2 linked regions of the Terriglobus roseus genome follow. Each later gene encodes a partner of the first gene's protein in a complex. Links are inferred from orthologs where the notes say so. Each region holds a gene or a part of one and is shown on either strand. Other genes may lie near its edges. The genes, in order: trxB and trxA.

The links.
Region 2: the proteins of trxB (region 1) and trxA are in contact, whole or in part, in a crystal structure (PDB 1F6M), measured with the Escherichia coli proteins. The link is inferred for Terriglobus roseus from one-to-one orthologs.

What each region holds. Positions count from the first base shown.
Region 1 is NZ_LT629690.1:272,451-279,726, reverse strand. What follows is about bases 2,264-5,114. They hold trxB (thioredoxin-disulfide reductase), read right to left. Parts: upstream 4,251-5,114; coding sequence 3,276-4,250; downstream 2,264-3,275. Other genes in these bases: BLT38_RS01360 (hypothetical protein), read left to right, coding at 4,917-5,114; BLT38_RS01365 (DUF1440 domain-containing protein), read left to right, coding at 4,386-4,814; BLT38_RS01375 (hypothetical protein), read left to right, coding at 2,376-3,050. Also shown: BLT38_RS01390 (M1 family metallopeptidase), read right to left, coding at 1-486; BLT38_RS01385 (hypothetical protein), read right to left, coding at 467-1,162; BLT38_RS01380 (bactofilin family protein), read left to right, coding at 1,407-1,949; more of BLT38_RS01360, read left to right, coding at 5,115-6,494; BLT38_RS01355 (NIPSNAP family protein), read right to left, coding at 6,563-7,276.
Region 2 is NZ_LT629690.1:1,349,250-1,356,664, reverse strand. What follows is about bases 1,879-4,868. They hold trxA (thioredoxin), read right to left. Parts: upstream 3,545-4,868; coding sequence 3,212-3,544; downstream 1,879-3,211. Other genes in these bases: BLT38_RS05805 ((deoxy)nucleoside triphosphate pyrophosphohydrolase), read left to right, coding at 4,493-4,868; BLT38_RS05810 (HAD family hydrolase), read left to right, coding at 3,710-4,432; BLT38_RS05820 (nitroreductase family protein), read left to right, coding at 2,519-3,133; BLT38_RS05825 (YpdA family putative bacillithiol disulfide reductase), read right to left, coding at 1,879-2,380. Also shown: BLT38_RS05830 (sensor histidine kinase), read right to left, coding at 1-1,360; more of BLT38_RS05825, read right to left, coding at 1,382-1,878; more of BLT38_RS05805, read left to right, coding at 4,869-4,981; BLT38_RS05800 (M48 family metallopeptidase), read left to right, coding at 5,133-6,461; BLT38_RS05795 (Nramp family divalent metal transporter), read right to left, coding at 6,526-7,415. UniProt on the Escherichia coli protein: Participates in various redox reactions through the reversible oxidation of its active center dithiol to a disulfide and catalyzes dithiol-disulfide exchange reactions.

The sequences.
Region 1 (7,276 bases):
ATCGTTCAGGATGCCAGTGAACTGAATAGAGAGCGATACTCTTCCCGCAGGAAGCGGCGAGGCAAAGGTGAATGTCGCTTGTTCCTTGCTGGTGTCGTAACTTACGGTTCCCGTTTGTCCCAGTTCCTGCTTCTGCGCGTCTGCGATGCGCTGGCGAATTACCTTCACACTGTTGATCTTCAGCTCGATCGCATTCAGCGTGATCGCAGTCTTCGGCGAGTCCAGCGTTAGATCAATCGTCTCTTCGCCTGTGAATGTTGCTGCCTTCAGATTGGGCGTGAGATGCAGCGAGTAATGCTCGGGATGAACATCCGAGGGAAGTCGCTGTGCCGAAGCTGTGACTGCAACTGCAAAAACAAACGGGAGAAAACGAAGACGCATGCGGACAGTGTATGCCTGAGTCCCCGGCATGGGTATCACGGAGTAGAGGCGTTCCAGCAGCGCGCTCGGTGTCAAGTGTGGCGACTCAGTTGTCGTCGTCTCCACCTTCGCCATCCTCCACCAGTTGGGTGGAGGTGCCGACTACGTTATAGACCACCGGATCACCACCGTTGGGCTTCACGGTGACGCGCATAGGTTCGCGCTGCCACACGGCGGGAAGGCAGACGGGACGAACGCGTTCCGGCTGCGGCCACGGTGCGATGACCTTGGACAGTGCCGCCTTGTGTGCGCCAATCTGCCACACCTCTGCGCTGAGACCACTTGCCTTTGCCGTGGTGTGAATACCGCAGTACGCCGCGTAGTCGCGGTACCAGACCACATCACTGATGCTGGCGTCGAAGTCCGGCAGGTGCAGAGCAGTTACGTGGCCGGAGATACGGTCCACCAATATCCAAGAGCCCGGCTGCCAGACCCAGCGACCAGACTTCTCTCCTGGCAGAGCGTCGTTGATGTGTAGGACGCGACGCGCCACGAAGCTACGCTCTGTGATGTCATGCGTGTCGCCGGTCAGCCATTCGTGTGTCTTGCCATCCACGATCAGCGGGCGGATGCGCAGAGTTCCTGCCTCGTCCTCCTTCGCCTCGGTGGATACATCTGCTGCCACGAATGGCACACGGCGTGACGCCCCCAAAACGACGGTATGGACCTTTGGTGCGGCAGCATGAGCTACCAGCAGCGCCGGGAGGACGGCGAGCATTGTGGAGAACCGGATAAAACGCATACGCGGAGGGTAATGCTGCCGAAGCTACCGGGGCAAATACCAAAGATCTGGAATTCTGTGGCGGCGAAGGGATTTTCGCGTATCCAGGAAGGTTCCTCCGTAAATTGGTAGAGTTTTCCGCTGGTCGGCAGAATCTACCGAGTAAACGGAGGCGTAAGATGCAGGCATAAGTTCTTGCGGAAACACGGCCGCTGTGCCGCTTATCCGCCCGGATTTTCAAGCCGAAAGGAAACTCAAGAAGCTCATGTGGAAACCCAACACTCCCGGCTCCGGCGCTGCCACACCCTCCACCCCAGAACCCGTTCGTCCCAGCCAGCCTGCTGTGTCGTCGTATGAACAGCAGCCCAGCACCCGCACTGCCAGCCCGCAGGCACCTGCAGCTACCGGTGAGCAGGCCACCATTGGCAAGAGCCTGATGATCAAGGGCGAAGTTACCGGATCGGAATCGCTCTACATCGATGGCCGCATTGAAGGCACCATCAACCTTCCCGGCAACCGCGTGACCGTTGGCCGCAATGGCCAGGTTGCAGCGAACATCTCTGCCCGCGAGATCGTGGTCCTGGGCAAGGTTCGCGGAAACTGCCAGGCAAGCGACCGCATTGATATCCGCAGCGAAGGCTCGCTGACGGGTGACGTGATTGCAGCCCGCATCTCCATTGAGGACGGCGCGTTCTTCAAGGGCGGCATCGACATCCGCAAGCCCGGCGACCCGAAGGCTGCCGCTGCTGCCGCCGCATCCGCACCGGCCGAACAGGGCCAGCTTGTTGGCGTGGAATCGGCTTCGTAAGCAAACCCGCTTTACGAGAAAACCCCGCTTCGGCGGGGTTTCTCATTTGGGGATGGCAGTGTGGGGGTACCCCTCCCCCTGTCTTTCTAAAATCGTCTTTCTAAACGAGTTACGCTGCGAGTGCCGCTAAAATCGTCTATCCATTGAAGTTAGGGGCAAAATCGTCTTTCGAAAGGGTTTAGCTGACGATTGTGGGTTCGCGACTTCCCCTGATTTCTATTTTAGTGACTTGCGGAAAATAACCTGCCAACTCTATTTCTTTTGATTTGAAAGATTTAGGTGATTTGTGGGGTTGACAACTTTTTCCGTCGATTGTGGCAGTATTCAATCGCAGCGAATTTGGAGAAGTATTTGCTTGTCACTGTTTGGCGTGCATGCAACCCACGTCACTGAGACGTCTCTCAAAGTGGAGGAGCCCTTATTTTTATGAGTTTGCGAACGTTTGCCTTACTTTCCGTTTTTGTTCTGGGTGGCATAGCCACGGCTACTGCGCAGGACGCTGCTGGTGATGCAGCGCAGAAGCCCACTTCACTGGTGCAACCGGCGCTGAACAAGGTGGCGCAGGCTGGCAGCAATGTGGACCTGAACAAGTGGAAGGGCGGCAACGGACTGCGTGGCGAGGTGGATGCGAATCTGGCCTCGGTTCAGAAGGATCTGCAGAACACCCTGCCTCCCCTTCTTGCGGATTCCGATAAGGCGCCCGACTCTGTGCCTGCGAGTCTTCGTATCCTGCTGAACCTGGACGCGCTGTATAACGTGCTGCTGCGCATCCAGATTGCGGGTAAGGGAAACGCTCCACGCGACCAGGCTGAGGGCCTGGACGGGGCTCTGGCGTCGCTGGATGGGGCACGTCGTAGCCTGGGCGAGCGCATCATCAGCTCTTCTGCGGCGCAGGACAAGAAGATCAGCCAGTTGCAGGCGACTGTTCAGCAGCAGAATGCCCAGATTGCCGCCGCGCAACAGGCCGCGGCTGCAGCAGCTGCTGCTCCGCCACCGGCTAAGACCACCACGAAGAAGAAGACTGTGAAGAAGAAGCCTGCTACGACGACTCCGGCTACGACTACCGCTCCTGCGACGACGCCACCGGCGGCTACGAAGTAGGCTTTCCCTCGGGGGCTAAAGCCCCTTATCTTTGGCAGCTTTTACGGCAGGGCTGAAGCCCTGCCCTTCCGAAAGAAGACGCGCTTTGCGCGTTGAAGCTTCGCTGAATCGTGCTTTGCACGAATACCCAGGTTAGCTTCGCGAACCTGGGGCACCCGGAATCGTAAAGAGAAGAGGCATCCCGTTGGGGATGCCTCTTTTACTTGCCTTGTGTCTTGATGCGGATTAGCGACCGTGGTCTTCGAGGTACTTTTCGACTTCGAGAGCGGCCATGCAGCCCGTGCCCGCGGCGGTGATGGCCTGACGGTAGCGGCGGTCCTGCACGTCGCCTGCGGCGAAGACGCCGGGGATGATCTTACCGTCGAGCGTGGTGAAGACGTTGTCCTTGCTCTTGATGTAACCGTCTGCGTCCAGATCCATCTGGCCTTCAAAGAACTTGGCGTTGGGGATGTGGCCGATGCCGAGGAAGAAGCCGCTGAGTGCGATTTCCTTCACCTCGCCGGTGACGGTGTTGCGCACGCGGATGCCGCTGACTTCCTTCTGTTCCACACCGAGAACTTCTTCCACGACGGTGTTTGGAAGGAACTCAATCTGCGGGTGGGCCATGGCACGGTCCAGCATGATCTTGCTGGCACGGAAGGTGGCCGAGCGATGGATCAGGTAGACCTTGGTGGCAAAGCGCGTGAGGAAGATGGCTTCTTCCATGGCGGAGTCGCCGCCGCCGATGACGCAGATCTCTTTACCGGAGAAGAAGAAGCCGTCGCAGGTGGCGCAGGACGAAACGCCGTGGCCGATGAGCGCCTGTTCGCTGGGCAAGCCTAACCAGCGGGCTGATGCACCCGACGCGACGATGAGCGTGTGCGTGCGCACGACGTGGCTGCCGCCGAAGTTCAGTTCGATGGGGGTCTTCGAGAGGTCGGCCGAGTGGAGGTGGCCCATCTCAATTTCTGCGCCGAACTTCTGTGCCTGCTTGCGGATGTTCTCCACAAGTTCAGGGCCCTGCACACCATCAGGCCAGCCGGGGAAGTTTTCAACCAGGGTGGTGATGGAAAGCTGGCCGCCGGGTTCATGACCTTCAATGACGAGCGGCTTGAGGTTGGCGCGCGCCGTGTAAATGGCAGCGGTGAGGCCGCTGACGCCGGAACCGAGGATGACAACGTCGCGTGTGGTGCTGGAAGGCGTAGAGGATGTGTTCGACATGAGGTCCGATCTGCTGTCTCTCTTGCGCTGACCTGTACGAAGCAGCGCAACAGCCATCATTCTAAATGCGCGAGGACCATGAAAGGATTCAAGACGGGCCACCCGGTTCCCGAGGTCGGCGTCCCAGAGAGAGCTATGACGAAAGAAACGAAGAAACTTCCCGCACCGGCACGAGACATTTTGAAGGGCGCACTGGCAGGAATGATTGGCGGCCTGGTGGCCACAGCAGCCAAAACCGTTGCGGAAAAGGTGTATCCGCCACACCCTGAACTGGCGCGACGGGACAGCGACGACAAGAAGCTGATGCCATGGGTGCTGGGCGCTGCGGCAGGTGCCGCGTATGGCGCGCTGGCGGAACTCTATCCGCCGGTCACGGACAGGCATGGGGCCAACTTTGGCATGACGATGATGGCCGTGACACACGAAGGCGTTTTACCGGCCCTGGGGTTGTTGGAACGTCCTGATCCGCATTCAGGCCGTGAGCATCGCAGCGAAATGGTGACGCATGTGGTGTATGGCGTGGTGTGCGAAACCGTACGCGGGCTGGCACGACGCGCTCTTTGAGCGGGTTGACAGGCGGTAGCTCGGTTCACTACACAGGCGGCGGAACACTTGCGCGTGCTGCGGCGTATTGCGAGCACACGTAACTGTTGAGGATGCTCCGCTATGGCTGTTGTTCGATCTTCCGGTATTGCGTTTTTGTTGCTCACGACCTTTGCTGCAACCTGCCAAACCGCTGTTCAACCGGGGTCGATGAAGAAGGTGGCGGAGGTTGATCCGCGCTTTCTTTCGTACAACGTGGAGACGGTGGAGGTTACGGGTGGCCGTTTCTGGAAGCCGTATTCCGCCAAAGCTGAGACGCCCGCCGAGACGGCGAATACGAATGCGCCTGTAGGGATTGATCCGAGCATGTTTCAGTACCGCGCTCCGATTGACCTTTCGCAGGCGAAGCTGCGGCGGCTGGCGAGTGCGTTGGCTCCGGCTTATATGCGTGTGAGTGGGACGTGGCGGAATAGCAGCTTCTTTCAGAACACGGATGATCCCGCACCGAAGACTCCGCCAACGGGCTATCAGGCGGTGTTGACGCGTGCGCAGTGGAAGGGTGTGGTGGACTTTTCACACGCGGCGGGAGCGGAGCTGGTGACGTCTGTTGCAACGAGTGCCGGAACGCGCGATGCGAGTGGGGCCTGGACTCCTGCGGAGGCGGCGGGGTTCTTTGAGTACACGAAGAGCGTGGGTGGGCATATTGCCGCTACGGAGTTCATGAACGAGCCGACGTATGCGTCGATTGGCGGCGCGCCTGCCGGTTATAGCGGTGCGGACTTTGGGCGCGATGTGAAGGCGTTCCGCAGCTTTCTGAAGAAAGCTTCACCCGGGACTCTGCTGCTGGGGCCGGGGAGTATTGGTGAGGGTGTGGTGATGGCTGGTGGAGCGACTGCCGGTGGGCCGAAGCTATCGCCCACGACGCCGGAGATGCTGCAGGCCACGGGCCCGATCTTCGATGCGTTCTCATATCACTTTTATTCCGACGCTTCGCAGCGATGCACGCGCATGATGGGGCTGAAGTTTGTGAACACGCCTGAGACCGCGATGACGGCAGCGTGGTTTGACCGGAATATGCAGGGGTTCAATCACTACGCTGCGGATCGCGATAAGTATCTTCCCGGCAAGCAAATGTGGCTGACGGAGACGAGTGAGGCGGCGTGTGGCGGCGATCCTTTTGCCGCGCAGTTTGTAGATGTGTTTCGGTTCATGGACCAGCTTGGTTCGTTGTCTGCGAAGGGTGTGCGCAGCGTGATGGTGAATACGTTGGCTTCAAGCGATTACGGGCTGCTGGATGAAGAGACGTATGCGCCTCGTCCGGATTTTTGGGCTGCTGTGTTGTGGAAGCGAACGATGGATGTGCGTGTGCTTGATCCGGGCGTTTCGCTGACGGGCAAAGCGCGTGTGTACGCTGCTTGCGAACGCGATCACAAGGGAGGTGTGACGCTGTTAGTCATTAACTTTGATAACTCCGCGGAGCAGGCACTTACGCTGCCTGTTGCGGGAGAGCGTTACACGCTTTCGTCGTCGGAGCTGACGAGTAAGCAGACGATGCTGAATGGGACGGAACTTGTTGCTGGCGGGGATGGTTCGTTGCCTGCCATGGCTGGTGCGAAGGTTGCTGCGGGGAAGGTTAACTTTGCGCCTTTGACGGTGAGTTTTGTAACGCTACCGGGGGCGAAGAACTCGGCTTGCCAGTAGATAGAAACGCCCTCTTCTTCCTTGTGTTTCTTGTGGGAGAAGAGGGCGTTTTGTTTGTTATTGATTTGCTAGATCTGCGAGTAAGCCGTGGGTGTGAGCACCAGGTTGTCTACGTGCGTGACGATGGGTTCGCTGGCGTAGCGCGGGTTGCTGGAGAGCTTCTTCCAGTCGGGATGGCTGAGGAAGTTCTTCCAGTTCTGATCCATGGCTGCGAGGTCTTTGTGCGACAGCATGTAGGTGAGGCTGGGGAGGTCGGGGCCGATGAGGTTGTCGGAATAGAAGACGCCGCGTGCGCCTGATTCTTCGAAGATGCGGAACTCGCCCTGGTGGAACATTTCGACCTTGCGTTCGTGCGCGGCGAAGGTGGGGCTGATGTAGGTGCGGAGCTGCAGGATGCGCGGCTCCTTTGCCGGGACTACGAGTTGCGGAAAGCCTTCAAACGCAATCGAGAGGCGGCTGGTGACGGTGATGAATGGCGACTGCGTGGCCGGTGTTGCCCAGAACGGAGCGGCGGCGGTGACGAACGCTGGGTCCTTCGCGAGGAGAAGGTCGAGCTTGGCGAGCTTCTCAAGGTCGTTGCCAGAGATGATGACGTAGACCTGCGGTGTGGCGTCGCCGTAGCTGAGATTGAAGACACCGACGGGACCGAGGCCGAGACGCTGCAGCGCGGGCAACAGAGCGTCAGACAGGTACGTGCTGAGGAGCTTGCCAGAGGGGCCGGACTGCATTTTGTAAATGCGTGTCAGAAAGTAGCTGCGGGGCTTTGTGCCTTGCGCCACGGA
Region 2 (7,415 bases), 1.1 Mb from region 1 along the record:
GATGAAACCGCAGCGTTTGTTGCGTGATCTCTCCGACGCGTTCCAATTCTGTCTGCGCCAGCGCCACCCAATCCTGCGCCTGTACGTCGAGCGATGGGTTGTTGCGCAGAAGATAGAGCGCGTTCGTTACGGCTTCTAACGGAGTGTTGATTTCGTGCGCGATGGAAGACGCAAGCCGTCCGGCGATTGCGAGCTTCTCACTGCGACGCATGGCTTCTTCCGCGTGTCGGCGCTCCGTTACTTCAGTGACGATAACGCCCACCCAACGGACTTCTTCGCCAATGAACACTGGGAAGTAACTTGCAAGCCAAATTCGCGGATAGGTGTCGCCCACCGCTTCGCCGCTGAGCTCTTGTTCGGCGATGCCTTCTCCGGTGCGGAAGACCTGTTCTACAAGCTGTTCCGACTCCAGCGCCAATGAGTTGACCTCTCCTTCGGCTGCGGGAAGCAGATCACGCAGACGGCGGCCGAGGTGTTGCTCCAGTCGCACGCCGTGCATCTTTGCCAAGCGATCGTTGATGCGGATGTAGCGATAGTCTCGGTCGTAAAACGCAAAGCCAATTGGAGCAGTGCGGAGCATGGCGTCCAACAGGTTCAACGTTTCCTGAGTGCCACGACGCTGACGCGCAATCTCATTCACCATGCCGTTGAAGCTGTTGAGCAGCGCGCCTGCTTCGTTTTGTGCAGCCACCACCGGAACCGATAACGGGAACGCTGACAGGTCGTTGGGATCGTTACGCAATTGCAAAGTGGCACGGCGCAGTTGACGCAGCGGCTGGGCCAGCGTGGCGGTCAGCGCCCATACCAGCAACACATTGCCCAGCAGCGCAAACGGAAAGTAGATCAACAGGCTTTGCAGCACGCGCTTGGGCGTGTTCATGGTGAGCGCAGAGTCTTGCGTGACCCAGAGGATGCCGCGCACCAATCCGTCCGAGACGATCGGCTGTGCGCCTTCCTCGTTGCCTTGATCAGACATCACGCGGAGATACTTACGGCCAGAAAGCAGTTTTGGTAGCAGCTTCTGTTCGCGGTCTGAAAGCTGCATCGGCAATTCGTCGCTGGTGTTACGCAGGACCGTGCCGTGTACATCCGTCACGCGAACGCCTTTTAACGAAGCAGCGATGGGCAGTTCGTGCATCACATCGTCGATCATCTCGTCGTTGTGCTGCTGCATCGGCTCTGCCAGCGACGCGGCGATGATGGTACTTTGCCGCTGTAGCCGGACACGATCGCGTTCCCGGCTTTCGCGGAACTGATCACGCACGCTGAAGCTCAGGAAGACGCCGAACACGACGAGCTGCACCAACAACGTACCGGCGATCAACTGCCCCATGATCGTCTTCGGCGCCCAGCGCATCATCGTTCTTCGTTCCCTTTCCTGTTACGACTTGCCAAGTAATTTGCCAGCCAGGTCCCGCGCAATGAGAGCGCCATGGAAGCGGCCATTTTCAATGAAGATTTCGTTGGTGCGTTCTCCTGCAACGACAACGCCGGCCATGTAGATTCCCTTTACGTTTGACTCCAAGGTGTTCACATTGCAAACCGGGCAACGGCTGTTGTTCGGGTCAAGCGTGACACCCATGCGTTCCAGGAATTCGAAGTCCGGGTGGTATCCCGTGAGTGCAAACACGAAGTCATTCGCAAGGGTAATTTCACCTTCCGGTGTATTCAGCGTAACGGTGTCTTCCGCAATCTGCTTCACAGTTGACGCAAAATACGCGGTAATTTCGCCATTTGCAATGCGGTTTTTGATATCAGGCAGAATCCAGTACTTCACGTGGCGGTGCATGGCTTCGCCGCGATGCACCAGCGTCACCTTCGCGCCGTGGCGCCACAGATCCAGCGCCGCAATCGCTGCGGAGTTCTTGCCACCGATTACCAGTACATTCAGCCCGTAGTACGGGTGTGGCTCGTCGTAGTAGTGATGAACCTTGTTGAGGTCTTCGCCTGGGAGGCCGAGGTAGTTCGGCAGATCGTAATAGCCCGTGGAGACGATCAGCTTCTTCGCGTGGAAGTCCTGACCGCGTCCAAAACGATCTGTGGTGTGGACGGTGAAATCGCCGTCTGTGCCGCTCACACGGTCCACGTGATGGTACTGCCGCACATCCAGAGCGTAATGCTCTGCCACCTTGCGGTAATACTCCAGCGCCTCACTGCGTGTGGGCTTCTGGTTGGGGCTGCTGAAGGGCATATTGCCAATCTCCAGTAACTCCGGCGTGGTAAAAAACGTCATATGCGCCGGGTAATGGAAGAGGCTGTTGCACAGACACCCCTTGTCCACCAGAACCACGCGCAGGCCTTCCTTCTGTGCATCAATGGCGCACGCCAGCCCGGTGGGTCCTGCCCCTATCACCAGCACATCGAACAACATGTCGGACATACAGACCATTGAATCATGCTGTGCGCAGATCGCAAGCGCCATTCATCGGTCATCGCACACGCCATAAGCTGACGCGCATCACATCCATCGTCCGCGACATCCAAACAGAAATCACTTCGCCCTCAAAAGGAAAAAGCCATGTCTGACCTTCCCGCATTGGAAAAGCTGAAACACGGTACCCCGGAAGCAATTGTTCATGACCTGATTCTGGCTCGCTGGAGCCCTCGATCATTCGCGGACAAGTCCATCTCCGATGCCGATCTGAAGAGCATTTTTGCTGCCGCCGCCTGGGCTCCGAGCAGCAGCAACGAACAGCCGTGGCGCTTTCTGGTGGGCCGCAAGGGCGACGAGACCTACAAGAAGATTTTCAACGCTCTGGTGCCGGCGAACCAATCCTGGGCACAGTCAGCCCCGGTACTGTACTGCAGTTTCGGTAAGAAGACCTTCTCCAGCAATAGCCAGCCCAATCCCTATTGCCTGCACGACACAGGTGCGGCTTCCGCAGTGATTACGCTGCAAGCCATCTCCATGGGTATTCACACGCACGGCATGGGCGGATTCGACAAAGAGACGCTTCGCGCATCGTTCGGTGTGCCAGACGACTTTGAAGCAGGTGCCTGCTGGGCCTTGGGCTATCTGGGCAAGCCGGAAGATGCTCCAGAGAAGTACCGTGCCGCGGAGACCTCGCCACGTTCCCGCAAGCGCCTTGCTGAATACGTTTTCAGCGATTGGGAAAAGGCCGCTTCGTTCTAAACCGCGACTACAAACGCAGAAAGGCCCGGGGCATCTGCTCCGGGCCTTTTTCTGCAACCTCTTGGCGTGCGACTCAGCTTACGCGAGTACCTTGCCGATGGTCTTGTCGATGGTGTCCTTGGGCACGTAGCCAACAATCTGCTCTGCTACCTTGCCGTCCTTGAAGAGCAGCAGCGCGGGGATACCGCGGATGCCATAACGGCCCGGCGTGGCTGCGTTGCGGTCCACGTCCATCTTCATGACCTTGATCTTGCCTTCGTACTCACCGGCAACCTGGTCCACGACAGGGGCGAGTGCTCGACAGGGTCCGCACCAGGTGGCCCAAAAGTCCACCAGGACGGGCGTCTCGCTCTTCAGCACCTGCTGTTCAAAGTCCACGTCGTTCACTTCGGTTACAAACTGTCCTGCCATCGATTTGCCTCTTCTCCCGGGAATGTTCGCTCGACCGGATTACCCGCCTTAGCGGGGGTCTCGCGATCGTTCCTGCTTAAGAATAGATGCACCCAGCACAAAAACGCTTCAGGTGTACCCCTGTATGTGCATGCAGGGTTCATCCAGCCTTGCGACAATAGAAGCATGAATCAGGCTATAAGCGCCAGCCCTCGCCGCTTCAACCGTAGCGAATTCCTGCAAAATGTGCGTGATGCACGCCCTCGCACCGCCGTTTTCGACTTTGACGGCACCCTCTGGCCGGGCGATGCCGGCTCCGGATTTATGCACTGGACCATTGCCACACGCCTCCTGCCCGGAGAGGCGACGCGCCACATTCTGGACCGCCATGCCCTCTACAACCGCGGAGAAGTGGGCGAAATTGCCATTTGTGGAGAGATGACCTCCATCTACGCCGGTATTTCCGAAAAAGCCCTGCGTGAATCGGCCGCAAAGTACTTCGTAGACCATGTGCAGCCTCACTTCTTTCCGGAGATGATCGCCATTCTGAAGGAGTTACAGGCCAGTGGGACGGATATCTGGGCAGTATCGTCCACGAATAACTGGATGATTGAAGAGGGTGTACGGGAATTGGGTATTGCGCCGGATCACGTGTTAGCGGCCTGTGTTGCGGTGGAAGACGGCATCGTGCGCGAGACGATCCTGGACATCCCCTCGGACGAGGGCAAAGCGGAAGCCCTGCGCCGTGTAGGACTGACGCACCCGGACGCAGTCTTTGGCAATAGCGTGCATGACCTGCACATGCTGGAGATGGCAAAGCATCCCTATCCGGTGAATCCGACCGTGGCGCTGGCGGAAAAATCGGCGGAACTCGGCTGGAACGTTTACTATCCGGCGACCGAAGGCTAGGGCCAGTGGCCCTTCAGCATCTACACTGCTGTGACGGTGGTGCAATTCGCCGCCAGAGGGATGCAGGGCTTGAAGAAGAAAGCTGCCATTCGAAAGCTCGACGGAAAGCGGGAAAACGCAGTGCGTTTACCTCGCACCGTTCGCCTTGTGGTGGCCGCGCTCATCCTTCGTCCTGGCCCTGATGGCGCGGAGGAAGTACTGATCTGCCAGCGAAAGGCCGATCAACCGATGAGCCTGAAGTGGGAGTTTCCCGGCGGCAAGATTGAAGCCGGTGAAGGCCCAGAAGAGGCGCTACGCCGCGAGCTGAATGAGGAACTGGGCATCCACGCGGAGATTGGACCCCTGCTGACCCGCGTCCGCCATAACTACCGCAACGGCGGCGCAGTGGATATCCAGTTTTTCCGTGTCCGCAGCTTTGCCGGGGAGCTGGAGAATCGGATCTTCCAGCAAATTCGCTGGTCTGGACTTGAAGCCCTTCCCGAGTATGACTTCCTAGCCGCTGACCTAGGCATGATTCATGATCTGGCCGAAGGCAAACTCAAAGTCTAGATTTAAAACCTTAAAATACAGTTGTTTAAATAAACACATTAAAGCTCTGAGTGAAGAGCAGGCTTTGAGGTTTACGGGGCGGATACTCCGTCATATTTGGCCAGAAAAACTATGTGGCCAGAGTGGTTCGTAACTCTGCTATAAACCGGCAATGCGTCGATTCCTGCTGTTCCTGTTGCTCCTTGTGGCTGTTCCCCTTCACGCCGCCACCACACCTGCTGAAAAGCTGGCGAACGACGCGGCGCAGCATGAACTGGATTCTTCGCCTGAGGGCGGAAACATTCCGTCGTACTCACTGAAGCCTGCAGACCTGGTCAAGGCCCAGCATCTGGACAAGGTAGGTACGGTGCTGCACTTCGCCACCTCCATCTGGTCGCTGGTGTACACCCTGGCACTGATGGCACTGGGAGTGGTGGGGTGGATGCAGCGGACAGCAACGTCGCGTTTCAAGAACCGCTGGCTACAGGGCGCCACCTTCCTGCTCCTGTTTGTAGTGATTACAGGTTTTCTGGATGCGCCATTCAGCGTCTACGGCCATTGGTTGAGTTTGAAGTACGGATTGAGTGTGCAGAGCTGGGGAAGCTGGTTGGGCGACCAGGCGAAAAGTGCTGGGATTGCTTTGGTGATCGGAATTCTGCTGGTGATGCTGCTGTTCTGGTTCATCCGCAAATTTCCGCGTCGCTGGTGGTTTGGTTTCTGGATTGTCTCCATTCCTATCACGCTGGCGGGCATCTTCATTACGCCGTATGTGATTGATCCGTTGTTCAACAAGTTTGAGCCTCTGCAGCAATCGCATCCTGAACTGGTGAAGCGACTGGAAGATGTGGCGGATCGCGGTCACATGAACATTCCGCCGGATCGCATGTTCCTGATGAAGGCGTCGGAAAAGGTGACTACGCTGAATGCCTATGTGACGGGCTTTGGCTCATCAAAGCGTGTGGTGGTGTGGGACACGTCAATTGCCAAGGGAACACCGGACGAAATCCTGTTTATCTTCGGGCATGAGAGTGGGCATTACGTGCTGCATCACATTGTGCGCGGCATCCTGGTCAGCATGGTGATCACGTTCATCACGCTCTACCTGGGATACCTGTTTGTGCAATGGGCCATCCGTCGTTTTGGAGCTTCGTGGGGCATCCCAACGCAGAACGACTGGGGTGCGCTTGCCGTGCTGTTGCTGGCATTTTCGCTGTTCAGTTTCTTCCTTGAACCGATTACTTCGACCCTGTCACGTTCGCAGGAACATGCGGCGGACGTATACGGCATGGAGGCCATTCACGGTATCGTCACCAATCCGCAGGAGACGGCGCGTGGAGCGTTTCAGGTACTGGGCGACACAAGCTATGACCTGCCGAATCCAAACCAGTTTCTCGAGTTCTGGACATACGGTCATCCCAGCATCGGCCGCCGTGCGGCTTTCGCTGCTCATTACGACCCATGGGCCGATGGCTACGCGCCGAAGTATTTTCCGAAGCAGTAAAGCTTCTTCAAAATAAAAGGCGCCGCAGTCAAATGCGGCGCCTTTTATTTTGTTTGATTGCTGATTATCCCCGTATCGATTGCCACACCAGTAAAAGCGATAGCCCCGTGACCAAAATGCCCGTGATCCACGCGATGGCGTTAAACCATGTGCGATTGCGATACTCGCCCATCAGCTCTGGCTTGTTGATCAGCTTCAACATGAAATACATCACCACAGGTAGCAGCAGGCCGTTCAACACCTGTGACAGAACGGCCATCTTCACCAATGGGAAGTTTGGGATGAGTACAACTGCTGCGCCTGCAGCGATGAGGATGGTGTACAGCCAATAGAAGACTGGCGCCTGTTTCCAAGTGCGATCCAAACCACTCTCAAAGCCGAGACCTTCGCAGACCGTGTACGCAGTGGAAAGCGGCAGGATGGACGCCGCAAACAAGGATGCATTGAACAAACCCGCAGCGAAGAGAAGGAATGCGTAGTCGCCTGCGATGGGCCGCATGGCTTCTGCGGCATCGGCTGCGACATTGATGTTGCGTACACCGTGAATCCACAACGTGGCGGCACACACCACCACAATGAACCACGCAACAACGTCGGTGAAGATGGAGCCAATCGTCACGTCAAGACGCGTGGCCTTGTACTGCTTCACCGTCACGCCCTTCTCCACGATGGACGATTGAAGGTAAAACTGCATCCACGGCGTGATGGTGGTACCGATGACGCCGATGGTCATGTACACGTAATTGCGGTCGTGCCACAGGGAACGATCAGGCAGTTTTACCGTCTCGACCAATGCCGTGTGCCAGTCGGGTCTGCCGAGCACGCCTGCTGCAATGTAAGCAAGATAGACCACGCTGGCGAAGAGAAATATCTTCTCCACGCTCTTGTAGTCACCTTTCACAACAAGTGCCCATACCAGGAATGCACACACGGGCACAGCGATGTATTTGCTGA